2 linked regions of the Sporocytophaga myxococcoides DSM 11118 genome follow. The protein of the gene in region 1 interacts with the protein of each later gene in a pairwise test. Links are inferred from orthologs where the notes say so. Each region holds a gene or a part of one and is shown on either strand. Other genes may lie near its edges.

Region 1 (18,169 bases):
ATGGAAATACCTGTATCCAGAATCTTGTATTAGAGCACGGTCAGAAAGCTGTTAAAGAGTTTTATTCTTTTTACCCTGACTTAAGCACAAATTTTTATAATCCTTTAAAACTAAATCTTGATAATATTTTAAAGGAAGCTGACCTAGTTATAGCTCATGAGGCTAATGACCCAGAGATGATTGCAAGGATTGGCGAAGTGAAAAGTAAACATAAATTTAAGCTGTTGTTCCATGTTACAAATCATAGGGTTGTAACTGACAAAGAAGCAATAGAAAAATATAATCTTGGTAACGTAGATGGAGTATTGGCATTTGGGGATGTTATAAAAAATATTTTTCTCATAGAAGGCTGGGCTAAAAGAGCCTGGGCATGGCATGAAGCGGCTGATACCAGAATGTTTTATCCGAGAAGTAAATCTTACGAAGGAGACCTTGTCTGGATAGGAAATTATGATGAGGAAAGAAGTGTTGAACTACAGGAGTTTTTGATCAATCCTGTGAAAGAACTAAAATTGAAAGCTAAAGTATATGGAGTAAGATTTCCGGAAAGTGTTATCAAAGCTTTTAAAGACGCAGGCATTGAATATGGTGGGTGGTTACCGAACTTTAAAGTGCCGGACATCTTTGCCAAATACCGTGTTACTGTACACATTCCCCGCAGACCATATGTTCAGCTATTACCAGGTATACCTACAATAAGACCTTTTGAAGCACTTGCTTGCGGTATCCCTTTAATTAGCGCTCCATGGAGCAATTGTGAAAACCTGTTTTCTCCAGGTAAGGACTATCTGGTAGCAAGAACAGGAAAACAAATGGTATTACATCTTGCAGCTGTTTTGAATACAAGTATAAATGAAGCGCTTTCTATTTCAGGCCTGAGAGCAATTAATAAAAAACATACCTGTTTTCACAGAGTAAATGAACTTGAAAAAATCTGCGAAGAGATTGGAATAGACAGATCCAGAATATCTTCGAGCAGACAAGAAATATATGTTGCTAAATAAGTTACTTTGTTTTAATTGTTTAATTGTGGGGAGAGCCTTTGCAAAGAAGGCTCTCTTTTTTTTAGTCTTTATCTCTGCTTTAATATACTTATGATAGAATTAATTGATGAATAAGGGATAAGAATATTTTTTACTTTAAAGACGTAAACATTCATGTGTGTAGTCTGGTTAGTTGTTTGAAAAGAGAAAACTCCAAACAAAACATGAAAAAAATAAAGATTCTTGCAGGTTGCCTCAGTGTATTGTTATATGCTACGGCATGTAATTCAGGTAATGAAAAACAAACTGCCGAAGTGAAACAGGCTGCCATTGAACCTAAAAAGGTTGTGGAAGTGACCGTAATGGACCCTAAAGAATTTGTTCAGAAAGCCGCTACCGGTGGAATGGCTGAAGTAGAAATGGGTAAACTAGCAGTTAAAAATGCCAAGGATAAAGAAGTTAAAAGTTTTGCTCAAATGATGGTAGATGAGCACACCAAAGCAAATACTGAGCTGAAGAAAATCGCTACCAAACAAAATATTACAGTGCCAACTTCTGTGGGTGAGGAAAAAACAATGATGATGAATGAGCTGAAAAAGAAGACAGGTACGGAGTTTGATAAAGCTTATATCAAAGATATGGTTGACAGCCATAAAAAAATGCTGGATCTTTTTCAGAAAGCATCTACTGAACTTAAAGATACTGAACTGAAGAACTATGCTGCTACTAACATTAAAACCATTCAAATGCATTATGACAAAGCTACTGCTTTAGAATCAAAGCTTAATGCAACAAGCAGCACAAAAATGAATAACAGCAATATGGAGAATAGCAAAATGAACTCTCATTAATAAGTAATTAATTAACTTTAGATTTATTTTTTCTTAAAACCTGTATTGAAAAGATACAGGTTTTATTATTTATGAAAATCACATTTCCTTTTAATCTCTTCATATTCTTCTTCTGTAATTGAGATGAGATATCCATGCTCATTTTCCGTAAGATCTCTGATATAATTTCTTTCTGGAAGTTGAGTAGCTTCTATCGTGTAAAATAGATATTTTGTGCCTATCCGTTTAATCTCTTCAAAGTATACATATGAAGTTATTTTATAGTAAGTACTGTCGCTCGCGGTCTTCTTGAATAAAGGAAAATTTACCATTATGATTCAATATTATTTCGCAATAAATTTACCTGTCTAAGGTTATTTTAGGTAATATTTTAGTTTATGAGTGTTGTTTTTGAAAAAGACAAAAAACAGAATTTAAATCTTATTCTTTTAATTATTCTTACGGGAATATTAACTTATTTAAGTTATGCTCCTGTTCTGAAGAATAAATTTACAAATTGGGATGATCCGAATTACGTTACTGAAAGTCCGTTTATAAAACTTATAGAAAAGGGAAATTATAAACCCTATTTTACGGAGAATCATATGGGAAATTACCATCCTTTTTCTCTTATTTCTCTATCGTTGGATTATCAATCAGATAAATTTAATCCTTTACCCTATCACAGAACAAATCTTATTCTGCATATTTTAAATTCGGTTCTCGTATTTCTGTTGATATACAGATTACTCGAAAATAGCTATACCGCTTTTTTTACCGCTTTATTATTTGGAGTCCATCCGATACACGCAGAATCCGTAGCCTGGATAGCCGAAAGAAAGGATGTTCTTTTCACGTTTTTCTTCCTTATTTCACTATGGCTTTATGCAGGATTCGCTAAAGAAAAGAATTACGTTTATTATGGCCTATCTTTGGTCTTCTTTATTTTCAGTTTGTTATCAAAGGGAATGGCAGTTTCTTTGGCTCCTACTCTTTTTCTGCTGGATTATTTTTATGGGAGAGATATAAAATCTATAAAAGTAATTTTGGAGAAAATTCCTTTTTTTCTACTTGCATTAGGTTTTGGTATATTAGCTGTGTATGCACAGAGCTTAGGGCCAGATACAGAAGGAATCCCTGATTATAATTTATTTAAGCGTCTGGTATTTGCAGGATATGGATGCTCTCAGTACATACTAAAGCTTTTGTGGCCATATGATCTGGTTGCTTTTTATCCATATCCCAAAGCTGAAATACCATTTTACTATTATGCTGCTTTCCTCTCAGTCACATGCTTTTTTACCTGGCTTGTTATTTTCTTTAGAACGAATAAAATAGTAATCCTCTCAGTCATTTTCTTCATATTGAATATTGTTCTAGTACTTCAGATACTTCCTGTTGGCAAGGCTCTTATGGCAGATCGTTATGCCTATCTACCTTCCATTGGTTTTTTTCTATTGCTGGTGTTTGCTGTTGATAAGGTTCTGAGTTTTCAAAAAGGATATTTGATTGGACGGGGAATATTAGCCTTATATATTTTGGCTCTGGGAATTTATAATTATTCACATGTACAAGTGTGGAAAGACAGCTTTTCATTATGGAATTATGCAATTGGGCATATTCCTTCTGATGTGGCTTTTAACAACAGAGGTGTAGAATTCAATAAAACCGGGGAATATAAACAGGCAATTGAGGATTTTAATAAAGCTATAGAATTAAACCCGACTCATAAGGAAGCTTATAATAACCTTGGTGTAGCGCTTGCTAACCTGGGTAAAAATAAGGAAGCAATATCAGCATATGATAATGCTTTAAAAATTCATCCAACCTATGTTAATGCACTTTATAACAGGGGAAATTCTTATGCAAAGCTCAATGAAGCAAATACTGCTTTAAATGATTATGATCAGGTGCTGAAGCTTGATCCAAAGTATTTATCTGTTTACAATAACAGGGGACTTGTTCTCAAAAGTCTTGGCAAGCTGAATGAGGCATTGAATGATTTTGATAAGGCAATCCTTTTTGATCCTGACAATGCTGATGCTTATAGCAACAGAAGTATGGTGAAGTATGCATTGAATGATGCTAAAGGAGCAATGGAAGATAATCAAAAGGCTATGTCAATTAACCCAAATGTAAGTGTAGCTTACCTTAACAGCGGAATTGCCAAATGCAAGCTTAATGATTTTAAAGGAGCTCTGGAAGATTTTAATAAGGCAGTCACTATAAATCCTTCGGATAAAGAGATTTATCTTAACAGAGGTATAACATATTACCATATTCAATCTGTTGAGCTTGCCCTTAAAGATTATAACAAGGCTATTGAGCTGGATTCCACATATGGAGAAGTATTTTTGAATAGGGGAATATTAAAGGCAAATACCGGAAATGTAAACGGTGCAATCAGTGATTATGCGAAGGCAGCTATTTATATACCTGAAAATCCTTTGGTTTATGGCAACCGAGCCATCCTTAAATTTGCATCAAATGATTTTAAGGGAGTAATAGAAGATCTTAATATGGCTATAGTTCTAGATCAAGACTATGCTGACGCTTATTGTAACAGAGGTCTGGCCAAAGCCAATCTGGGAGACAAAGCCGGAGCAATGAAAGATTATAACAAAGCTTTGGAATTAAATAAGTCTTTTGGACTGGCTTACAATAACAGAGGAGTGTTACGCTATCAGACCGGAGATAAACAAGGCGGATGTGCAGACTGGCATGAAGCACTCAAACTAAATTTTGAAGGTAGTAGAGCATTCATACAGGCATATTGCAAATAGACAACCTCTCTAAACCATAAAAATGGAAGGTAGAACTTCCTGTTATGAATTAAGAAAATAAGTTACGAATTCTAAAATTAAGGTTTTAGCTGCTGGCTGAAGTTCAATTGAATTTGTAGCAAGATGGGAGGTGAAATCTCCCAATAGCTCGTCTATTCGAAGTAGCTGATCTTTTCTTTCCAGATTTTTGTGAAAGGAGATATATTCAACAAAAAGATTTAATCTTAATACCTCTGTAGATTTTGGAATATCATCAGTATCTGCTTTTGAGTCCAAAAACTTTAAAATAGCCTCCTCCAGTTCTTGCTGGAAGAATTCATAGGGAGGCATATCGTCAAGAGATGAAGACATAGTGATAGGAATGTATTATTTCTTTTCAGGTCTGATAATTTCAAATTCAACCCTTCTGTTGATTCTTTTATCTTCGTCTGTCTTTTCCTCCACAATCGACTTCTGGTTTCCGAATCCAAGTGCTTCGATTCGGTCAGGATCAATCTGCCCTTTGGCAATAATATATTCTTTAATTGCCTGAGCTCTTTTTTGAGATAATTTCAAGTTCAGGTCAGAGTTTCCGTCAGAGTCTGTGTGCCCGGAAATCCTGAGCTTAAGAGTAGGGTTGTCCAAAAGGAAGTTTACAACCTTATCAAGGTCAGGTTCCATTTCTGTACGTATTTGGGAACTTCCTCCTTCAAACTCAATAGAGGCAAATTTCCATTTGTTATATTTCAGCCCTGGTGTATGAAGGTTTAAAGTAGTATCGCCATCCAGGTGAAATTTTTGTTCCACTCTAAAGAAATCCTCTCCCTGAATCACAAGCAAGTAATCATTATTATCAATCAGGTCAAATTCAAAAGAGCCATCCGGCCTCATAAACTTAGGAGCTACCTCAATACCATTCGTTAAGTCAATAATGGAAACAATACCTTTATATGGGTTTCCTGTAGCTGTATCTGTAAGAGATCCTGAAAATTTAATATTTGCAGTTGGTTGCGCTTCCATCGGAAGTGGGAAGCTATACAGGTCCAGATTCTTAGGATCTATTACTTCTGTCTTAGCATAAAACAGATCTTTTGACTTTGGATCAATTGTAAAGTAATATTCTTCTCCTTGCCCATTTACTAGTGGTCCTATGTTTTTAGGCTCAGTCCATCTTCCGTTTAGTTTTACGGATTTGTAAATATCCATTGTATGGAAACTATAGTCTGTAGAATCCAAATCTCCAAAGTTCAGTAACTGACCATTTGAACTAAAATAAAATACATCGTGAGCTGCGTGATAAAATGGACTTACTTCATTACCTCTGGTATTGAATATTGGGCCCATGTTCTGCGCAGGTGCCCAGCCTTTCGGTGTCTTATAAGTAAAGTAAATGTCAGAAAGTCCGAACCCTCCAATTCTGTCGGAAGCAAAGTAAAGCGTATCTTCTGTATGTGAAAGGGTTGGGTGAGAATCCCATGAAACACTATTCACTTGAGGTCCGAGGTTTTCTGGTACAGTCCATGTAGAGTCTTTAAAGTAACTCACGTAGATATCGCAGCTTCCCATGCAGTCTCTGCAGTCGTACTTATATTCTTCTACGATGCATCTGCTGAAGAATAATGTTTTACCATCTCTGCTGAGGTATGCAGATCCTTCATTACAATGAGAATTTATGACATTCGAGAAAGGGTAAGATTCGTCCCAGAAACCGTCATAATTTTTGCTTACATATAGTTCTTCATTTTCTCTGAAGGACAATTTAGTAGCACTCAGTTCTTTTTTCCTTTTAGTAAACACCAGTAAATCTTGCTCTGCGTGATAGCTAGGCCCGTAATCAGGAAATTTATTGTCGTTTACGAGCTCTCCCATATTCAGAAATACACTTTTGGGAGGAATCAGTGTATCAATGGCTTTTCTGTATTCTACAAGGTCATAATAATACTGAAGCGGAACATAAAATTCCTTTTTGTCAGTATTCAATGTGTCATAATGTAGTAATATTTTCCTGAGTTCTTTGCCTCTATGGTGTTTGAGGATAATACGATAAAGGGATTTGGCTTTGTTTGCTCTGCCGAAATGTTCGTACAACTGGGCTAGCTTCCAAAGCAATACAGGGTTTTGGGAGAAGTTATCTATTCCAAAATTGCTTACATAATTTTCCAGGACAGGAAGTAATGCGGCATAGTTTTTCTGGTCCTCTAGTTTTCGGATCAACGCCAATTGCTTAGGATCCTGATAGAAGGGGACTTTGTTGAGATTTTTAAATTCAATGGAGAAATTTTCATCAATGGCTTTCAAAGAATCAGGATTTCCCAAAGAAACATCTCTGGTAGTATAATTTTTTTTATTTCTCTGTGCAGTAGCAGTTTGAAAACTAAAAAAAATAAACTGGGTTATGATAATGATTAATAAACTATGAGACCTCATTAAGCGCTTCAAAATAAATTCTGCCTCAGACACTAACGACAAAGTACATGATATATGATATAAAAATCAAGTTTGAAAACGAAATAATTGGCACGAGGGTTGTAAACATTTAATTCTGCATATTATTTTGTGAAAAACTAATAACTTGTGCCATCTTGGCAACGAAATCGTAAAAAAGGGAAGGGATAGAAAATGAATAATAAAAAGAAGGAGAGAATATCAATTTTTTTACCTAAGTTTTTAGAAGGTGATACCGGGGAAATGATCCCCCTTTTATCTCCTGAGGAAGAAGAGGAACTTAACAAAGAAGGGACACCAGATGAGTTACCTATACTACCCGTCAGAAATACTGTACTATTTCCTGGTGTTGTGATTCCCATTACGGTTGGAAGACAAAAATCAATAAGACTTGTAAAAAAAGCTTACAAAGGCAATAGAATCATTGGCGTTGTAGCACAGGAAAATGCTACTACTGAAGAGCCTCAGATACAAGATTTATATAAAGTCGGAACTGTTGCCAAGATCCTGAAAATGCTGGTAATGCCAGATGGTAATACGACCATTATCATACAGGGAATGAAGCGGTTTCAGATCGAAGATGTATTTCAGGAAAACCCTTTCATAATAGCCAAGATAAAAATTCTGGAAGAAAATTTTCCGGATATTAAAAAGAAAGAGGTTAAAGCACTGCTTCAGTCATTAAAAGATTCTGCAAATAAAATTTTAAAACTTAATCCTGAAATTCCTCAGGATGCACAGATTGCTCTGAATAATATTGAAAGCCCCTCTTTCCTGACTCATTTTCTTTCTTCAAATATCAATACTGAGGTAAAGGAGAAGCAAAATCTGCTGGAAATCAATGATGGTTTGAAAAGAGCGACGCTCTTACTGGAGTACATGATGAAAGAGATCCAAATGCTTGAATTGAAGCAGGAGATCCAGAGCAAAGTTCACTCAGATATTGATCAGCAACAAAGAGATTATTATCTGCGTCAGCAGATTAAGGTACTACAGGATGAGCTTGGATACGAATCTTCAGACCAGGATATTGACAATCTGAAAAAGAAGGTAGAAAATAAGCAATGGCCTGAGGCTGTAGCTAAGCATTTCCATAAAGAACTTGAGAAAATCGAGCGCATGAATCCTATGGCGTCCGAATATCCTCTTTCTATGAACTATGTGGAATTTCTTGCGGAACTGCCTTGGAATGAATACAGCAAAGACAATTTTAATCTTAAAAGGGCCAAGAAAATACTAGACGAGGATCATTTCGGACTCGAAAAAGTAAAAGAAAGAATTATTGAATATCTGGCAGTTCTGAAGTTGAAAAACAACATGAAAGCTCCAATCCTTTGCTTGTATGGCCCTCCAGGTGTTGGAAAAACATCTTTAGGTAAGTCTATAGCCAAAGCTTTGAACCGAAAGTATGTCAGAATGTCATTAGGCGGGGTTAAGGATGAAGCAGAAGTTCGGGGACATAGAAAAACCTACGTCGGAGCGATGCCTGGCAGAATTATTTACAATATCAAAAAAGTACAGAGTTCTAACCCTGTCTTTATTCTTGATGAAATAGATAAAATCGGTTCAGACTTTAGAGGAGATCCTTCTTCTGCTTTGTTAGAGGTTCTTGATCCAGAGCAGAATTCTACTTTTGTGGACAACTACCTGGAAGTAGAATATGATCTCTCAAAAATCTTATTCATAGCCACAGCAAATTCCCTTGATACCATTCACCCTGCTCTTTTGGACAGGATGGAAATCATTGAAATTAATGGATATACGCTTGAGGAGAAAGCCCATATTGCAAAAGATTATCTAATTCCAAAGCAAAAAGAGGAACATGGACTGAAAGAAGAAGATGTTCAGTTCAGTAAAAAAGCAATTAATAAAATTATCGAAGATTATACCAGAGAGTCAGGTGTAAGAAGTCTTAACAGAAAAATAGGTGCGGCAGTAAGAGGCGTAGCTAAGTCTGTTGCGATGGAAGAGAAGTATAATAAGCTACTGGAACCGGAAGATGTTGTTAAATTGCTTGGACCTGAAGATTTTGAAAGAGAAATTTATCAGGATAATGAACTGGCTGGTATTGTAACTGGCCTTGCCTGGACTTCTCACGGGGGAGAAATCCTATTTATTGAATCCAGTTTGAATAAGGGAAGAGGTAAAGTGATTTTATCAGGGCAGTTGGGAGAAGTGATGAAAGAATCTGCAACTGCTGCTTTGTCATACCTGAAAGCCAATGCTGAAAAATTCGGCATCAACCATAAAATTTTTGATCACTTCGATCTTCATATTCACGTTCCTGCCGGAGCCGTTCCAAAAGACGGGCCATCTGCCGGGATTACTATCTTTACCTCATTAGCATCTATATTTACCCAGAGAAAGGTAAAAAGAAATATTGCCATGACAGGTGAAATAACACTTAGAGGGATTGTGTTGCCAGTTGGCGGTATAAAAGAAAAAATTCTGGCCGCCAAAAGGGCCGGGATTAAAGAAATAGTACTTTCGACAAAGAACAGAAAGGATATATTGGAAATTAAGCCTGAGTATATTAAAGATCTGGTAATTAATTATGTAGATAATGTAGATCAGGTTATTGAAATAGCTTTACTTAAAACAAAAGTCAAGAAACCAATAGATCTTTCAGTAATTGAGCACCCTGTTCCGGGAGCTGGTAAAATGTCAAAAATTGAAATAAACTAAATTATTGTTCGTTTATGGACAAAATAATTTTTTAAAGTAAATGACAATAAGGTTTACATCGCTCTTTTTATTAGTTTTTGGATTATCCTATACTATTGCCAATGCGCAATTAGGTGGTAGAGCATCATATCAGTTTCTTAATGTCCCGGTAAATACCAGGATTGCCGGTTTGGGAGGTATCAATATCTCTCAACCGGGAATTGATGTTAATTTAATGACTCAAAATCCTGCAACACTTTCAGATTCACTACGGAATTATCTTTCTATTAACTATTTACCATACCTGGCTGATGTAAGAGCTACAATGGTAAATTATGCATTTAATGCCGGAAAAACAGGAACATGGGGAGTAGGTATGCGGTATTTTGATTATGGAACCTTCAGTGGTGCAGACCTTGCCGGTAATAGCACAGGTGACTTTAAATCAAAGGAATATGCCTTCACTGTAGCTAAATCTCATACAATTAATCACTTCACATTAGGGGTATCATTAAATCTGGCTTTTTCTCAAATTGGAACATACAATTCTGCTGCACTACTTACCGATTTGGGAGGTGTATTCAAGCATCCTAAAAAAGATTGGGCAATAGGTCTTGTAATTAAAAATGTAGGTGTGCCTTTGAAAAAATACGTGCCGGGAGAAAGCGTCGATTTACCTACCGATGTTCAGTTGGGGACAAGCTTCAAACCGGAGCACATGCCTGTTAGATTGTCATTGACAGCTCATCACCTGCATAAATGGGATATTGTTTATGATGATCCAAATCAAAAAGGCAAGGTAGATCTGAATGGAAATGTTATAAAGGAGAAGGTCTCATTTGGAAGTAAAATGCTATCGCACTTTGCTGTTGGAGCGGAGTTTTTGATGTCTAAAAATTTCCAATTAAGAGCTGGTTATAACTTTTTACGAAGAAAAGAATTAAAAGAAGAAAGTAAATCTGGGGGAGCCGGACTTTCAATAGGTGGTATGATCAGGATAAAATATTTTGAGTTTGCCTATACAAGATCATTTTATTATATCGGAACAGGTACCAACCATTTTACTCTAACTACGGATTTTAACAGGATATTTAAAAAGAGGATCTGATGATTGATAATAACAGTTATTTAACTCCCAGGCAAATTGTGGAGGAGCTTGATAAATATATTATAGGTCAGCACGAAGCGAAGAGAAATGTTGCTATTGCCTTGAGAAACAGATGGAGGCGCATGAATGCCGGACAGGATATGCAAAAGGAGATCGTTCCTAATAATATTCTGATGATTGGCGCCACTGGAGTAGGTAAAACGGAAATAGCCAGAAGATTGGCAAAAGTAGCTGACGCTCCCTTTACTAAAGTGGAGGCTTCAAAATTTACAGAAGTTGGATATGTGGGAAGGGATGTTGAGAGCATGGTAAGGGACCTTGTGGAGCAGTCTGTAAACATGGTCAAAGCCCGCAAAAAAGAAGATGTTAAAGCTAAGGCAGCACAAATAGTTGAAGATATTATCCTTGACGCTCTTATTCCTCCATTAAAAAAGAATAGTCCGTCAGGAATTTTTACAGGAGAAGTTCCATCTCCTTCTTCATCCGATGATGACCATGAACTCAATGAAAGAACCAGAGAAAAGTTTAGAGAAAAAATTAAATCAGGTGAGCTGGATGAAAGGAAAATTGAAATAAATGTTTCTTCGAGTAGCAATCCTGGTGTAGGAGTAATCGGAGGGGGAATGGATGAAGTTTCCATGATGAATATTCAGGAAATGATTAGTGGCATGATGCCTAAAAAATCCAAGAAGAGGAAAGTAGCTATTGGTGAAGCCAGACAACTATTGTTGGAAGAAGAGGCGGCAAAACTGATAGATATGGATGAGGTGAAGGAGGAGGCTATCAGAAAGGCTGAAAATACAGGAATAATTTTTATTGATGAAATTGATAAAATAGCTTCTGGCTCCAGAAAAAATGGAGGCGGTGGTCCTGATGTGAGCAGAGAAGGAGTACAGAGAGACCTTTTGCCTATCGTAGAAGGAAGTTCTGTAAATACCAAATATGGGGTGATACAGACTGATCATATTCTTTTTGTAGCTGCTGGAGCATTTCACATTTCCAAACCATCAGATTTAATTCCGGAATTGCAAGGAAGGTTTCCGATAAGAGTAGAGCTGAACAGCCTTACTAAAGATGACTTTTTTCAGATACTGAAGGCCCCGAAAAATGCCTTGACAAAACAGTATCAGGCTATGCTGAATGCAGAGGGAGTTGAGCTTTCATTTTTGGAAGATGCTTTGGAGAAAATAGCTGAAATTGCCTTTCATGTAAATACTGAAGTTGAAAATATAGGGGCAAGAAGGCTTCACACTGTAATGAGTCACTTACTGAATGAAATAATGTTCGATGTTCCAGAAAAAATTGGACCAAATGCAAAAATTTTAATTACTAAAGAAATTGTATCTGAAAGATTGTCCGGACTAGTTAAAAATCAGGATTTAAGTCAGTATATATTGTAACAAAAAAATATTTTTTTTAAAAAAAAGGCAGATAAGAATTATCATGCCTTTTTTTATGACTAAATTGTTAGTAAACTCGTAACTCGAACAGTATTAGGATTTTTGTGCAAGTTTATAAGACGGGTTGCAGATTTTTATGACAATTTTTCAAGGCGATATTAACAGGAATACGGTAATTTTAAGGTTATTTCTTTTAACAGGAATCAGCCTTGCTTTTGCTTTTTTTATTTTTACCAATACTTACGAAGACTCGCTTTACAGCTATTTGGTATTCACCACACTTATAGTAGCTCTTGTAGTTATTAATTTGCTGTCTTTAAGGGTGTTCACCCAAAGTAGGAAGGATGTAATCAACAAAGTCAATGCAGATAATATGGTTACTTTGCTTGACAATATCTCCGACATTTGTTGCATATGCGATAAAGATTTCAGATTTATTTATTGGAATAAAGCTGCTCAGGAAATCTCAGGTTATGCATTTGAAGAAATTGCAGGCAAAAGATTTGATGATCTTTTTAAATCAGCATCCACTCCGGAAAGAGATAAACTGATAGGTCAAATGATGATGGAGAAAAGAAAGTCTCTGACTTTTTCTTATGAGGCTTTTATGAAAGGCGTTCTTAATCAGTTTGAAATTACTGTTTTCCCTTCAGGTGAAAACTACATTTATCTGGTAAGAAATATTACGGATAAGTTATTAATAGAACAACAGAATAACAGGACGAATAAAATTCTTGAAGCTACTTCTGATCTTGTGGCAATGGTTAATGTTCAAGGGCAAAATGTATATATGAATTATGCCGGAGTGAAATTGCTGGATGAGAAAAATAATGCTGGAAATATCAGAAGGAGTTTAATGGAAATGCATCCTCCGGATGTTTATAAATATTTGATTACAGAAGCTATACCATATGCGCTAAAGCATGGCACCTGGCAAGGAGAATCAAGATTTATCACTTCTGAAGGAAAAACTATTCCGGTCTCTCAGGTAATTATTGCACACCTGGATTCGCAAGGGCATCTTGAATATATATCTACAATTGCCAGAGATATTTCAAAGGAAAAACAGGCTGAAGAAGAACTGAAGAAGATTAATTTTGAGCTGGATCATTTTGTGTACAGAGCTTCCCATGATTTGAGAGCTCCCCTTACTTCCATTAGGGGATTAGTGGAAATATCTCTGGAAGAAAAGGACACACAAAAGCTTAAGCAATACATGTCTTTTGTTGGGGAATCGGCCAAAAAACTGGATAATTATATCATTAACCTCTTATCCATATCAAGAAATGATCGTCTTGAAATGGAGCAACGCCCAATTGATTTTTCAATACTCATACAAGAAGCCATAGATGAATTGAGATTCCTGAAAAATGCAGACAGGATAAACATCACCTGGGATATTTCATGTGATGGTCAATTCTGCTCAGACCTGATCAGGTTAAAAATTATTTTCAAAAATATCATTTCGAACGCCATAAAATATCAGCGTATAAATATCGCTAATTCATTTCTTTCCATAAATATCAGTGGTAGTCCTCAATTGATTAGGGCTGTTTTTACTGATAATGGTATCGGGATCCACGAAGATTCCAAAGAAAGGATATTTGATATGTTTTACAGGGGAACTGAGTTGTCTGATGGTTCGGGTTTGGGACTTTATATTGTCAAGAGTGTAATAGAAAAGTTAAAAGGCCGAATACAGCTGCATTCCAAAATTTCTGAGGGTACTACAACTATAATTGAGATTCCTGGTTATTCTATGAAAAAGGAAGCCGATCAGGAACTATGAAATATTATATAATAACAGGAACCAGCAAGGGATTAGGAAAAGCAATTGCAGAGCGTATTTTGTCTGATCCCGGCAATTTTGTTATAGGAATCTCACGCACCGCCTCTATTCACCACGATAATTACGAGCACCTCTTCATAAACCTTTCAGAGGTTGATTCACTTCATAAGTTTTACAATAGTATTTTCCCAAATTTTAAAAATCCTTCAAAGATTTGTCTGATTAATAATGCAGGCAGTATTGGTGAAATTACTTATCTGGGAAAACAACATGATAGTAAGATCATAGATGGATATAACTGTAATGTTATAGCCCCTGCTTTACTCATGAATGAATTTGTGAGCAGATATAGAAATAATGATGCATCAAAATTGATTTTAAATATCAGCTCCGGTGCAGGTAAAAAACCTGTCGACGGGTGGTCTGTTTATTGCAGCTCAAAAGCAGCTCTTGATATGCAGACCGCTGTGGCTGCCAACGAAGCTAAGTTTTCACATAGCAATTTCAGATTTTTCTCTCTTGCTCCCGGAATATTAGACACACCTATGCAGACTGAGATTAGAAAAGTTTCACCGGAAGATTTTAGTCGTGTAGAGGAATTCATTAATTATAAAAAGGAGCACATGCTGGTATCTCCCGAAAAGGTTGCAGAGAAGATATGGAGACTACTTGAAAATGAAAATAATTACAAAGGAGTTGTAATGTCTGTAAATGAAGTTTAAAGGAGCCTGGTCAGGGCTCTCATTTTTTATACAGAATATATATGTAGGTAAGATCAACGACTGAGGCCTTTAGTAATCAGTATACCTGATACTTTGGCAGAATCAGATAGTGTTTCAATATCTATATTTTCCCTTGCGGACGCTGATAAAGTGTTAGTATCAATTAGGAAGGTAATTCCGAGGCGTTCAAGACCAAAGGCCGGACCATCTTCAGTATTTCCGGCCCAGTCAATAAAATGGTAACTTTTTATATCTCCTACTTTTGAGCCTATTCCTATTCCTGATCTTGTTTTATATCTTTTGTCGTATACCTTAATTCTCCAGATTTTGCAGGAGTCCGTGCATATTGGGTCTACTCTAAGATACCTTGAGGTGTCTCTGCTGGTTTTTATAAAATAAGCTTCAAATTTTTGTCCTTCGGATGTAAAGGAAGATTTGCTAATTTGGGACTTATCATAATAATTGAAAATGCTTCCAATAGGCATGTCTATAGTTAAATTTCCAGCACGTTCTTTAGAAATTGCGTATTCATCCGGAACTTCTATAATGCCCTTTTCATTATAACCTGTTGTTGACTCTGATCCTGTACTTGTTTTTTTTGAACTTTCACAAGAGAAAAGATAAAAAACTCCTACCAGCAACGCTGTCCTTTGACGAATATAAGATGAAAAAGACATTTGACCTTTTATATTGATTTCAGATAGAAAACTGATATCAATATAAAAGGTTTTTAGAGTTTTACTGGCCAAATAAATCAGTAGATAAATACCTGTCTCCTCGGTCGCATATGATGCAAACGATAACACCTTTATCTAGTTCCTTAGCAAGTTTTATTGATGCTGCCATAGCTCCTCCACTGCTCATTCCTCCAAAGATAGCCTCTTCTTTACTGAGTCTTCTGGCTGTATTAGTGGCATCTTCCTGTGATACATCAATAATTCTATCTATCCTTGACGGATCAAATATTTTAGGAAGATATTCCTTCGGCCATCTTCTGATTCCTGGTATCTGTGAGCCATCCATAGGCTGGACACCAACAATTTGTATGGATTCGTTTTTTTCCTTTAAAAATTTAGAAGTACCCATTATGGTGCCAGTAGTACCCATTGAAGATACAAAATGAGTTATCTTATGTTCTGTATCCCTCCAGATTTCCGGACCTGTACCATGGTAGTGCCCCATATAATTATCTGGGTTCGCGAACTGGTTAAGCATAAAATAACCTCCTCCAGCGACCTTCTCATGAGCAAGGTCAATAGCGCCTTCCATTGACTTCTCTGAAGGAGTAAGGATCACCTTTGCTCCAAAAGCTTCCATTGTTAGTACTCTTTCCCTCGTTGCATTAGATGGCATGATTATTTCAATTTCCAGTCCGAATAAACGTGCTATCATGGCGAGGGCTATTCCGGTATTCCCACTTGTTGCTTCTACAAGCTTCATCCCTGATTTTAACTCACCGCGGGAAAGGGCGCCTTTGATCATACTATAAGCTGCTCTGTCTTTTACGCTTCCACCAGGATTGTGTCCCTCCAGCTTGGCAAAAATTTTTACAGCTTTGTTCGGGTTTATATTTTTTATTTCGACCAGTGGAGTATTTCCAACAAAGTCAAGAAGTGATGCCATTGAGTAGAATTTTATAATCTTTTAATCTATAATATTTTGATTTATCAATATCCGGGGAGTCCTTTGATGTCTTCCAATTTACCAATTTCAATCTGAGCTTTATGGTATACAGTGGAAAAAGGAGGGACAGTTTTAGTCAGCCAGACATTTCCTCCAACAATGCTGTGGTGCCCAATGATAGTATCGGCGCCAAGGATTGTTGCTCCTGCATAGATAACAACATGATCTTCTATTGTAGGATGTCTTTTTTTGCTTGCCATACTTTTGTTTACACTTAGTGCTCCAAGCGTTACTCCCTGATATATTTTAACATGGCTTCCGATTATGGAGGTTTCACCGATAACGATACCTGTGCCATGGTCTATGCAAAAGTGTGAACCAATTTCAGCTCCCGGGTGAATATCAATACCTGTCTTTGAATGAGCAAACTCAGTAACAATTCTGGCTAAAACAGGAATCGACATCTTAGAAAGTGCATTGGCCATTCTATACATGGCAATGGCATAAAAACCCGGATAAGCTCTTATTACCTCATATGCACTGGTAGCAGCAGGGTCGCCGATAACAATTGCCTCAACATCTGATTTTAACTTATCAAAAATGCCAGGTAAGTAATCCAGAAAACCGTTAGTAATAACTTCAGCCTTTTTAGGGAGGAATCTTTGCATCGATTGAAAAGCAGCTAAAAGCTGTTGATGCAGCTCTTTATATCTTGCTTCAACCTCCTCAATATTTCCGTATTGTTTTTCAGATAATTCCGGAAACATCAGCTTTAGATATTCATTTAAAATTTCATATATGCTTTCAGGCTGGGGATTAGGTTTCGCCAGTTTGTAAGAAAGAAATACCTTGTTAATAAATTCACTTTTCATTTTGCTTAACAAATTTTTCAAATTGCTTACCTACTCAGGAGTCTATCCCTTAATTCTTTATATAAAGAATTATAAAGTATATGAAATTAAAACAATTTTATCCTTCAGTGTGGTTCGCGGTGCAAAATAAGCAAAATGTGTTAACTTTTATTTTTTCACCCACAGAGAGTCTGTGAAATATTTGTTATCATCGTAAAAGTTCTGAATTTTGGCAAAACCTGTAAGATCCGCCAGTGTTTCTATTTCATTTTCGGAATATTTCTTTGAGACTTCTGTCTGAATACTTTCCCACGCTCTGAAACTAACATTAAGATCAAGAGCTTTAAGTCTCACACTATGGTTTACTGTGCTTACCAAAAAGCTTTTACATTCTCCTGTAGCAGGATCGTAGTATGGGAAATGTTTGAAGTATTCAATTTTAAAATCACCTGAAAACTCCTTGTTGATTCTTTCCAGTAAATTGAGATTGAACTTCGCAGTAATGCCCTCTGAGTCGTCATAAGCTTTTAAAATCAATCTTGGATCTTTTTTCAGATCAAAACCTGTGAGAACTAAATCTCCTGCCTTAAGACAGCTGCTAAGCTCTTTATAAAAGTTAATACTTTCTTTCGTGCTGAAATTACCAATATTACCTCCCATAAACAGCACTACTTTTCTTTTTCCTTCAAATTTCCGAAGTTCAGACATGGCGCTGAAATAATCATTACATTGAGGTTTTAATACTAGTTCCGGAAATTCTTCGCTGAGTTCGGATGATAATAAGTTGAGAATATTTTCTGAAATATCTACCGGCATGTATTGAAAGGCAGCTTTTTTATCAGTTAAAAATTTTAGGAGTATTCTGGTCTTAAGTCCATCACCTGCGCCCAGTTCAATAAGGTCAAAAGGTTTGTTGTAGTGGATAAAATAATCAAGAAGATCTTCCTTATTGTTTTGCAGAATTTGAAATTCAGCTCTTGTAAGATAATATT
Region 2 (11,546 bases), 210 kb from region 1 along the record:
GGAGACACCGCAACCCTTGGTGAGCAAATCAGGAATCTTGAAGTTGAAAGCGAAAAACTGAAACATGAAAGTGCTGCTAACTACAGCAAATACATTAAAATCAAGAAAGAAATAGATAAGGCAAACCAGATTGCTCGTGAAGCTTCTGCTGAAGTTGACAGACTTAAAGCTCAGCTTGCAGTGGCTGATTCCAGCATTAAAGATTACCAGAATAAAGTGGTAGCCAACCTGGACACTATCAGTAAATTAAAAGTTACCCAAAACGAACTTGCTGAAAAAGTGGCAATAGCCAGTGTATTAAAAGCAGAAAGCTTCCAGATAGATGCGATCACAGCTAAAGGTAAAGTTAAAGACGGTGGTGAGTTTAAAGCAAAAAGCATTGACAAACTAAAAATTTCTTTCTACTTAGGCGACAACAAAGTAGCTAAACAGGAAGGTAAAGAAATCGTTCTTAGAGTAATCGAGCCAGACGGAAGCGCATTGTTTGATGTTGGAACAGGAGGAGGAAGCTTTCAGTTTGAAGGAAAAGAGATTTTTTACACATTGAAACAAGATGTGTTGTTCGACAACAGAAAACCTCAGGTTGTTTTCACCTATGTTAAAGGAAGCGCCTACAAACCTGGAAAACACAATATTGAAGTTTATGCAGAAGGTAATAAAATCGGAGAAGGAAGCTTCTTAGTGAAGTAATTTTTGAGCGGAAAGCTTAAGGCGTAAAGCTAAAAGTATAAAGAGACCCTGACGAGATGATCGTCGGGGTTTGTTGTTTACATACCAGCCAAAACACTATATTTCAAAAACTTACAACAAAAACATCCCTTATAAATAAACCTCTTCCAAAGATTTTTTTGTTTTCCGGTAATTCTCAGTATATTTGCGGTCCTAAAAATTATCATTTTACATAAAAGTAATTATGGAATTAAATAACTACGAGACGGTATTCATTTTAACTCCCGTTTTGTCTGAAGCTCAGATGAAGGATACCGTAGAAAAATTTAAGCAGGTTCTGAAAGATCAGGGTGCTCAAATCATTAACGAGGAGAACTGGGGTCTGAAAAAGCTAGCTTACCCTATTAACCACAAAACTACAGGTTTCTACACGCTTATCGAATTCAACGCGAAGCCTACTACAATCAACACTTTGGAGATTGAGTACAAACGTGATGAGAGAGTGATGAGATTCTTGACTGTATCTCTTGACAAACATGCTGTTGCTTACAACAACAAGAGAAGAAAAGGTGAATTTAAGAAATCAGCTGAAAAACAGGAGGAAAAAGCATAATGACACTAGTAAACGAACCCGTAAACAGAGTTGAGAATCGCAAAAAATATTGCAGATTCAAAAAACTAGGTATCAAATACATCGATTATAAAGATGCTAACTTCCTTCTGAAATTTGTAAACGAGCAAGGTAAAATTTTACCAAGAAGGTTAACAGGTACTAGTCTTAAATTTCAAAGAAAAGTTTCTCAGGCGGTTAAAAGAGCAAGACACCTTGCTTTATTACCTTATGTAACTGATTCACTAAAATAATCTCTTGGATCCATGGAAGTAATATTAAAAGAAGATATAAAAGGATTAGGTTACAAAAATGACCTTGTAAAGGTTAGACCTGGTCACGGCAGAAATTTCCTTATCCCAAAAGGACTTGCTGTTATTGCTAGCGATAGCAACAAAAAAATGCTTCAGGAAAACCTGAAACAAGCTGCTCACAAAGCTGAGAAAATTAAGAAAGATGCTCTTGCACTTTCTGAAAAAATCGGCGCTTTGGTTCTTACTATCCCTGCTAAAGTAGGTGAAAGCGGAAAAATCTTCGGAGCTGTTACAGTTCTTCAGGTTTCTGACGCTCTGAAAGACAAAGGTTTCAATGTTGACAGAAAGAAAATCACTTTCAAATCTGAAGTTAAAGAAGTTGGAGAGTATTCTGCAATCCTTGACCTTCACAAAGAAGTGAAACATGAAGTAAAATTCAAAGTTGTTGCTGGTTAAGCACTAACTTAAAATATTTCAAAATCCCGGGTAGTGCTTATCCGGGATTTTTTATTTTTATACAACCATGAATCTAAGAACTGAATTAACGGTAGAAAATCAGGGATTCACTCTCTCCCATCACTCAGCCATACTCACAGCAGGCTCATGTTTTGCTGAAGTAATTGGAAGCAAACTAAAAAACGCCAAATTCCCAAGTTTGGTCAATCCCTTCGGGACCATTTTTAACCCACTATCACTTTTTTCTTTACTCCAAAACTCAATTGACAATCAATATCTTAGTCAGGATTATTTTATTCAACAAGATGACTTATGGTATAACTACGATTTCCATTCTGACCTCTCTGCTCCTACTAAAAATGAACTTTGGGATAAAATAAGAGTGCAAATCAATGAAACTCATGGCTTTCTTAAAAAGGCAGATTTACTCATCATTACCTTAGGAACTTCCTATATTTACAAACTACTGCCAGATAATAAAGCTGTTGCAAATTGTCATAAAAAACCGTCTTCATACTTCAGTAAAAACCTCCTGACTTCTGATGAAATCATTTCAGCATTTTCAGAAGTCCATCCACAATTCAAAAAATTCAATCCGGGTCTGAAAATTCTATTAACAGTAAGTCCGGTCAGACACATAAAAGATACCATCACCTTAAATTCTGTCAGCAAATCTATTCTGAGGGTAGCGGTACATCTGCTTACTGAAAAATTTAAGGATGTATTTTACTTTCCAGCATATGAACTATTGATGGATGACCTGAGGGATTATCGATTTTATAAAGACGACTTGATTCATCCAACTCCAATGGCTGAAAATTATATCTGGGAAAAATTTTCAGGGTGTTACTTTACAGAAGAAACGAATAGCATATTACTAGAATGGAATCAAATTCAAAAAGCATTATGTCACAAAGCCTTCAATCCTTCTTCCATTGCGCATCAAAAGTTCCTCAGGGATACAATTAATAAGCTGAATAATTTTAAAAATCATTTTTCAGTAGACTCTGAAATCAAGGCTTTGGAAAAACAGCTTTTATGACCCGTTTTCCTTTTTATTTTTGTTAATGGATAAAAGCCATACGGATATGCAGGGAGATACAACAACTAAAAAAGCCAATAAATTGCTTAAGGAAACCAGTCCTTACCTGAAGCAGCATGCATATAATCCTGTGCAATGGCAATCTTGGGGAAATGAAGCATTGGATCAGGCTAAAAAAGAAGATAAACCTATAATAGTCAGTATCGGATATTCATCATGCCACTGGTGCCACGTCATGGAAAGGGAATCTTTTGAAGATGAAGGTGTAGCAGAGATTATGAATGCTGGATTCATTAATATTAAAGTTGACCGTGAAGAAAGACCTGATCTTGATCATATCTATATGGAGGCCATACAGCAGATGAATCTTGGAGGTGGGTGGCCACTGAACGTTTTTCTTACACCTGATGCTAAACCCTTTTTTGGCGGCACTTATTTTCCCCGCGAACAATGGAAGCATGTTTTAAACGAGGTTTTAAAAGCTTTTCAAGATCAGAGAAAGGCACTGGAAGATTCCGCTGATACTTTTACCAATTCTTTGAATGCATCAGAACTGCAAAAGTATGGATTGACAGAAGATCAAACAGATTTCAGCATAGAGGACCTGAATGCAGGCTACAAAGCCATGTCAGCTCAGTTTGATACTACACTGGGAGGTATGGATAAAGAGCCCAAATTTCCTATGCCCACATTGTATTTCTTTCTGCTGAGATACTATCATCTGACAAAGGATGATCTTGCTCTGAGACAATTGGTTCTTACATTAGACGAAATGGCAAAGGGCGGGATCTATGATCAGATTGGCGGTGGCTTTGCAAGGTATTCCACAGATGCGGAGTGGTTTGCTCCTCACTTTGAAAAAATGTTGTGTGATAACGGACAGCTTATGGCGCTGTACTCCGAAGCATACACATTAACTAAAAATACAACCTATAAAGAGGTCGTCCGAGAGACATACGAATGGCTTAAAAGAGAAATGACATCTTCTGAAGGTGGCTTCTATTCAGCATTAGACGCCGATAGTGAAGGTGTAGAAGGAAAGTTTTATACATGGACTTTAGACGAAGTTGAGAAGTTAATTCCCGAAGACATCCTTTTATTAAGAGCTTATTATAACGTCAGCGAAAACGGGAATTGGGAGCACGGCCAGAATATACTATTCAAGGCGGTGACTGATGAAATGATTGCCAAATATTCAGAAATTCCCCTTAATGATCTGAAGACAAAAATTGCACATTGGAAAAAAACTTTGCTACAAGCAAGAAGTAAAAGACCTTCCCCTGGCCTTGATGACAAGATCCTTTCCGGATGGAATGGCATCATGCTAAAAGGACTGACAGAAGCTTACAGAACATTTGATGAAGATGAATATCTTCAACTTGCACTTGCAAATGCAGCTTTTATAAAAAACAAACTCATAAAAAACAAAGTCCTTTTCAGAAACTACAAAGACGGCAAAGCAAGTCAGGAAGGCTTTCTGGAAGACTATGCCTGGGTTATTGATGCATACATTTCTCTTTACCAGGCGACATTTGATGAACAATGGCTCACACTATCTAAGGAACTGACAGAGCATGTTGTGACGCATTTTTATGATGCAGAAGAAAACCTCTTCTATTTCACTTCTGACAATGCGGAGAAATTGATTGCCAGAAAAAAAGAAATTTTCGACAACGTGATTCCTGCATCTAACTCTGTAATGGCCCAAAACTTACAGAAGCTTGGTATCTTACTTGAAAGGTCTGATTTTTGCAACCTTGCAAAAATCATGGCCGCCAAAATGAAAAAACTGATCACAACAGATCCTTCATGGGTTTCCAACTGGGCAAGCCTTGTGACCTCAATGATTGAGCCTACCGCAGAGATTGCCATTTCCGGAAGTGAATACCTGAACTTAAGAAAAGAAATCGATAAGACATTTTATCCTAATAAAATCCTTGCTGGTACAGCATCAAGAAGTGAATTTCCTCTACTGGTCGACCGTCCCGCAACTGGAGATCAGACAAGGATTTTCGTATGCTATAATAATACCTGTCAATGGCCAGTCACCAGCGTTGATGATGCCTGGAAACAGATCAATAAAACTAGTTAATTTATAAGTGGAGTTTAATAAGGAAAATATAAAAGACCGGCTCTTTGCGGATATTCTGCTTCCTCTGCCTTTACCAAGGCCTTTCACTTATCATATCCCTGATACGGAAAGGGAAAAAGTAAACATAGGATCAAGAGTTATTGTCCAGTTCGGGAAGAAAAGAATTTTAACAGGAATAATAGTTAAAGTGCATTCTATTGAACCCGATGTATATGAGGCTAAAGATATCATAGAAATCCTTGATGACACACCTTCTGTAAATGCCTTTCAGCTTAAGCTGTTTGAGTGGATGGCAGAATACTATATGTGTCATCAGGGAGAAGTTTTGAATGCAGCTTTACCTTCAGGACTTAAAGTCAGCAGTGAATCAAAAATTCAATTGAACCCAAACTTTGAAGACCTTGAAGAAAAAATGCCTTTTGCAGATAAAGAACTTCTGATCATTGAAATGCTTGAGAAAAAGGAAGCATTGACCTTTGATGAAGTGAGTCTTATCGTTGGAAAGAAAAGCGGTTCTTCTCTAATCAAATCATTGATTAAGAAAGATCGAATCATTGTCTTTGAAGAGGTAAAAGAAAAGTTCACTCCGAAAATATTAAAAAAGGTAAGACTATGCCCTCCATATGACCAAAAGGTAAATATGCAGGAGCTCTTTACGAAGCTGGAGAAAAAGCCCAAGCAAACGGATCTTCTTTTAAAATATATCAAGCTTACAGGATTTCTTGAAAACCCTGCCAAGAATGCAAATGGTACAAACAAGAACCTCCTTATTGAAGAAAGTTCCCTTTCTCCTTTTACATCCCTTTTGAAAGCAGGAATCTTTGAAGAGTATGAAGTGGTAGTCTCAAGATTTGAAGAAGACAATGAAGAGAATACTTTCACAGAAGTACGTTTGTCCGAAACTCAGCAAAGCGCTAAAGATTCCATTCTTGAACAATTTGGAGAAAAAGAAGCTGTATTGCTTCATGGCATTACAGGCAGCGGAAAAACAGAGATCTATATTGAGTTAATCAAAAATGTATTAAGCGGCGGCAGTCAGGTGCTGTATCTTTTACCTGAAATAGCTCTTACCACACAAATTGTACAACGTCTTCGCAAGATATTCGGAGACAAGATGGGAATTTATCATTCAAAGTTTTCGGATAATGAACGTGTGGAAACATGGAGAGGTATTATCTCCGGAAGGTTTTCTTTTGTAGTTGGAGTCAGAAGCAGCATCTTCCTTCCTTTTGATAATCTCGGACTGATCATTATTGACGAGGAACATGAAACATCATACAAACAGCATGATCCTGCTCCAAGATATCATGCAAGAGATACAGCCTTGATGCTGGCCCGGATGCATCATTCCAAAACTTTATTGGGCTCTGCCACACCTTCAGTCGAATCATATTTTCAGGCGATGAATAAAAAGTGGGGATTGGTGGAAATCAAACAACGCTTTGGCAATGCCAAGCTTCCTCAATTGATTGCTGTGGATGTAAGAAAGGAAAAAAGAGACAGAAAAATTCATGGTGACTTTACCGGTCTATTGACTCAGCAGATTGAAAAGAGTCTTCACGAAAGAAATCAGGTAATCTTGTTTCAGAACCGCAGGGGCTATGCTCCTTATATATCTTGTGAAGACTGCGGTCATATTCCCAAATGTGACAATTGTGCCGTAAGCCTCACCTATCATCTTTATCATAAACAGCTGAGATGCCATTATTGCGGAAGCCATGAAAGCATTCCTACACGCTGCGAAGCCTGCGGATCCAATAAAATAAAGACAGTAGGACTGGGTACGGAAAAAATAGAAGATGATATTAAACTTTTGTTTCCCGATGCCATCACACAGAGGATGGACCTGGATACAACCCGCAAGAAGAATAGCTACCAGAAGATCATTGAAGACTTTCAGAACAATAAAATTGACATATTGGTAGGAACCCAAATGGTAACCAAAGGACTGGACTTTGACAGGGTAAATCTTGTAGGCATACTCGATGCTGATTCACTCATCCACTTCCCTGATTTCAGGGCTCATGAAAAGGCTTTTCAGACTTTCACTCAAGTAAGCGGCCGTGCCGGAAGAAGGGAAAAGGCAGGAACTGTAATCCTTCAAACTTCATCTATAAATCATCCAGTGATAGGCAAATTGCTTCAGCAGGACTATTCAGGATTCTTTAATACGGAGATTTCGGAAAGGGAAAAATTCCATTACCCTCCTTTCTACCGACTTATTAGCATTACCTTCAAAGATCCTGATGCTGGAATCGCTTCCAAGGGCGCTGACAGGCTTTTCGGAAAACTGAAGTATTTTATCCCAAAAGAACAAATCCTTGGCCCTGAGCCTCCAATAATTAACAAAATAAGGAATTACTACCTGGAAGAAATAATCCTGAAATTTGAGCGAAATAAGGCAAATCTTCCGGCAATTAAATATAAAATGCAGGAAGCTATAGAAAAAGTTCTGGCTGAAACCGCATTTAAAAACTCGATTATTGTCTGTGACGTAGACCCTGTTTAAGATTTATTCCTTATTTTCGAACTTTGAAAGAGTATTTAAAATGAAGCTTAAATTAAATATTTCCCTGTGTTGTCTTCTGATGATAGGTCTCATTGCCTGCCATGAGGAGGCTCAAAATGATACTAAAGAGGTTGTTAAAGATACTGTTGTTGTTCCCCCGAAAGATACGGTAGTTAAAGAAGAACCAAAGCATGAAGAAGTTGAACAGGAAAAAGTGGTTGATCTAGGTTTGACAAAAGATGATAAAAAGAATCTAATGGTCATCAATGAGTTACCTCTTGGCACTCCATTCAAAAAAATTAAAGAGTTATTTCCCTCTTTGAAAGATCCTCGTCCTGAAGGAGGCAGCGCGGATCTGGCCAAACAAGGTTATTCAGAAGCATCAGTAAAGCTTGACCTGATGGGCAAAAAAACTGATCTGGAATTCAACCTGAAAAACGATACGCTATACAGCTACTTTTATACTGTCTCTGAAGCTGATTATGAAAAGGCTTCAGATTTATATCTTGGTATTCAGCAATTTTATAATAAACAATTCGGGACTTGTAAAGAAGAAAATGTTGAAGAATATAACCACTACTCTAAGTCTTGCATGTGGAACCCAGGAAAATTCAGCCTTATAATGACTCAAGATATTAACAACGGAACTGTAAGTTGGGGATTCCAGAGACCAGTAGAGTTTTAAGTAGTAAGTTATAAGTAGTAAGTTTTTTGATGGTTGTATTGGAGATTTAATAATCCGGTACAACTATTTTTATTTTTATATATCTCTGATATCTTGTAAATAATTTCTTATCCCTTCGTATAACAAAATAAATCAAAGAGATTAACCTGCGACCAGCTAAAAATTTGCAGATCTCAACTTAATAATGAACAATAAATTATCTCTTCTAGGAGCTTTATATTTTATCATAGGCATAATGTATTTCTATCTGAGAAACTTGATTCCTATAGAGTTAGCGTGGGATTGGCTGCGGACAATAATTTTAATTTCTTTTTTAGCAAGTCCATTTGTTTTAGGAGTTTCTATTGCTTATTGGATTCCAAAAAGGTTTCAGGAAAATAAAGCCTTGGGTTGCATCATCCCATTAATGATCTTCATATTTCTGATACATAATTTTATCTGGACTTCTTTTATTCTCTGGGGTTATAGATATGAAGACCCGGATTCAAGTTATCCTGAAAAAGATGATCAGAAACGTAAATTCACTACACAATACATAGATAAAAGGCCTCTCGGAGATCATACAAAAAAATTGAAGGATATAAATTTTCTCCTGTTTTAAGTATGTCTATTACGTAGAATTCACTTAATTTCATTTCTATATATTACTCATATTGAAAAATATAGAAAACCAAATCACTAAGTTAACAGCTGAATATTTATTTTTATACTATCCAAATTCTAACAGTCATTGTAAAACGACACTCAAGACAAAATGAGAATAGGATTAGTCAGACACTTTAAAGTAAATCAACCATTCCCAAATAAGTTCTTACTTTCAAAAGGAGAAGTTATTAAATGGTTTGCCGAATATGATAATACCAAAAATATCGAATATAAAAACGTTGACCTTTCCCAAATAAACTGGCAACATTGTTATTCAAGCCCGATGATCAGAGCTGTGGGCACTGCAAATCATATTTACAACGGACCAATTTCAGAAATAACAGAACTGAAAGAATTAGATATTTTGCATCTCTTATCAGACAAATTAAAATTGCCATTTATTATATGGGCAATTATTGTTCGTATAAAATCATTCTCATCGAACAAGGATACTAATGAATTTAAAAGCAGAATAGTTGATTTTCTTGATAACGTTATTGCAAATAATGAAAGTAATGTTCTTATAGTCAGTCATTGGTTTGTAATGAGAGTTATACGAAAAGAACTTATAAAGAGAGGATTGTCCGGAGACAACTTCAAATCCAAAGAGTACGGAACACTTTATGTTTATGAAAGAAGAGTAAAACAACGAGCTTCTGACAAATTATAGGTTATCTATATAAAAGGGGGTTATAGATATAGATGCAGATAATGAATTTCTTTTGGGGGGAGAGGTGATACTTCTTATGTGATGTTGCCTGAAAAATAATGCCCACGCACCTTTAACCTTAACAATAATGTAGATAGTTGTAAAGAGAAATCAATAGTCTTTCTATTATAAGATTGTTACAATACTTTTAATTTCCCGGATTTTCCTTTCAACTTCAAAGGCAATGATAACCCAGCTTTGGAGTCATTCGTGAGGTCACTGGTATCAGGGTTCTTTTTAAGATTCTTAACAGGTACGAGCATTTTAAACTCAGCTTCTCCATCCGGCTGTATAGTTGCATTCAGATAAAAATATAAGATGTTTGTCACAAATAATGTACGTGGTATATCAATCACATTATTTTTAACAATAACAGAAGATTTAATCTTATCAAAAGTTACACGCTCCAGATCCATTTCTTTAAAGCCTACTTTTGATAGCTTCATAATAGGCTCAACATTGATCATTTCAAGTTTATGAATCTCATAATCTCCTTTTACATATACAGAATTGCTATCCAGCTCCAAAGCAGAATTCATTCTGAAATAAGTATCAAACTTCCCATTTACAATACCTCTGATATTATCTGCCAAAATTATATTCTGACCAAAATTATTGAATGCACTGAAGATTTTATCAATCCTGATCTTTTCGATTCTGACATCTGTGTTACAATGAATATGATTTTTTCTTGGAATAAAATCCGTTACAGAACGCATTGTGCCACCGAATGAAGTCAGGGACTCCGATACTCTGAGATTTTTACTATCCATATGAATGCTCAGATCTATATCATTAGCCTGATAATTATTAGCATGGAACCTGGATGTTTTTCCTGTTAATGATGCACGAAGATTATATGGCCAAATAAACTTGCTCCCCTCTACCAAACGGATGTTTCTCTTTTCATTCTTTCCTTTTGCTCTTGGAAACTGTGTAAAATCACTAAAGTAGAATTGTTCAGAAACAAAATTAAGATCCAATTCAAGACCTGGTTGATCATTATAAACAGATTTAAATAAATTTCTGGCAATACCATTTACTTTCATATCTGTCTTACCACACTGAACTTCCAGCCTTTTCATCTTAATAAAATCATTCTCAAACTCAGCTTCTCCATTCAGATTATCAAAAGGAAAATAAACTTTATTCAGCTTCACACTGACTCTATGAAGCTTTACTATGCCTTTAATTACAGGGGTTTTAGTGGGTATCCCCAATAAATAATTCACTTTACCATTGTAGGTTCCTTTTATGAAAAAGCTCCCTCCTGCTTCGGAATATTGACCAAAGTGTACAAGATCAAACAGTGTCTTGCTTCTCAGTTTAACGCTCACTTTGGCATGTAAATCAGGATCAATAAAATTTTCAAATGCAAGCTGTGACGCAGTGACCGAATCACTTTTATTAATCACTCCTTTCAAACCGGTAAAAGTGATTTTATAATTTTCTGCACCCAGACTATCTGTGGAAGTCAGATTGGCTCTCGGAAAGGAAATATCATGAACATCTGCATTCAGCAATTTATTTGCTATAGAAAAACCCTTTCCTGAAAAATCTATATTGAATTTAGGTTGATATCCTGGCAACAGATTAATTGCAATGGAAGCCTCAGCATTGACTTTTCCCGAAACATTTAATTGCTCAATGCTTTTCGTCCATTTTGCAGGTAACAGACTAAATATACTCTGAACACTGGCACCCTCGGTTTTAATGTTTAAGGTCATTAAAGACTTATTTAAAAAATCAATATTACCATTGACAGAATATAAATCATTGTGGGCCACTAAAGTACTTTTATCAAATGATAACAGTTCAGATTTGAAATCATAGTCGATTAAAAAATCAGCTTGCAAGTCAGCCTTTTGAAAGAGC

What was found.
Region 2: the proteins of lon (region 1) and rplI interact in binary tests that used the Escherichia coli proteins (3 or more experiments, as listed by UniProt). The link is inferred for Sporocytophaga myxococcoides DSM 11118 from one-to-one orthologs.

What each region holds. Positions count from the first base shown.
Region 1 is NZ_AUFX01000005.1:106,382-124,550, forward strand. Bases 6,825-9,949 are described here. They hold lon (endopeptidase La), read left to right. Parts: upstream 6,825-7,194; coding sequence 7,195-9,705; downstream 9,706-9,949. Other genes in these bases: K350_RS27715 (OmpA family protein), read right to left, coding at 6,825-7,002; porQ (type IX secretion system protein PorQ), read left to right, coding at 9,746-9,949. Outside these bases: K350_RS0106445 (CgeB family protein), read left to right, coding at 1-1,004; K350_RS27705 (DUF4142 domain-containing protein), read left to right, coding at 1,208-1,834; K350_RS0106455 (hypothetical protein), read right to left, coding at 1,900-2,145; K350_RS30875 (tetratricopeptide repeat protein), read left to right, coding at 2,212-4,596; K350_RS0106465 (hypothetical protein), read right to left, coding at 4,639-4,947; more of K350_RS27715, read right to left, coding at 4,963-6,824; more of porQ, read left to right, coding at 9,950-10,792; ATP-dependent protease ATPase subunit HslU, read left to right, coding at 10,792-12,192; K350_RS30880 (PAS domain-containing sensor histidine kinase), read left to right, coding at 12,329-13,981; K350_RS0106495 (SDR family NAD(P)-dependent oxidoreductase), read left to right, coding at 13,978-14,703; K350_RS0106500 (hypothetical protein), read right to left, coding at 14,757-15,380; cysteine synthase CysM, read right to left, coding at 15,442-16,326; K350_RS0106510 (serine O-acetyltransferase), read right to left, coding at 16,371-17,198; K350_RS0106515 (L-histidine N(alpha)-methyltransferase), read right to left, coding at 17,346-18,169.
Region 2 is NZ_AUFX01000005.1:318,072-329,617, reverse strand. What follows is about bases 585-3,267. They hold rplI (50S ribosomal protein L9), read left to right. Parts: upstream 585-1,545; coding sequence 1,546-1,989; downstream 1,990-3,267. Other genes in these bases: K350_RS0107370 (thioredoxin domain-containing protein), read left to right, coding at 3,057-3,267; K350_RS0107375 (GSCFA domain-containing protein), read left to right, coding at 2,057-3,031; rpsR (30S ribosomal protein S18), read left to right, coding at 1,282-1,533; rpsF (30S ribosomal protein S6), read left to right, coding at 914-1,282; K350_RS0107395 (hypothetical protein), read left to right, coding at 585-690. Outside these bases: more of K350_RS0107395, read left to right, coding at 1-584; more of K350_RS0107370, read left to right, coding at 3,268-5,123; replication restart helicase PriA, read left to right, coding at 5,131-7,632; K350_RS0107360 (hypothetical protein), read left to right, coding at 7,673-8,317; K350_RS0107355 (hypothetical protein), read left to right, coding at 8,502-8,918; K350_RS0107350 (histidine phosphatase family protein), read left to right, coding at 9,072-9,632; K350_RS0107345 (AsmA family protein), read right to left, coding at 9,809-11,546.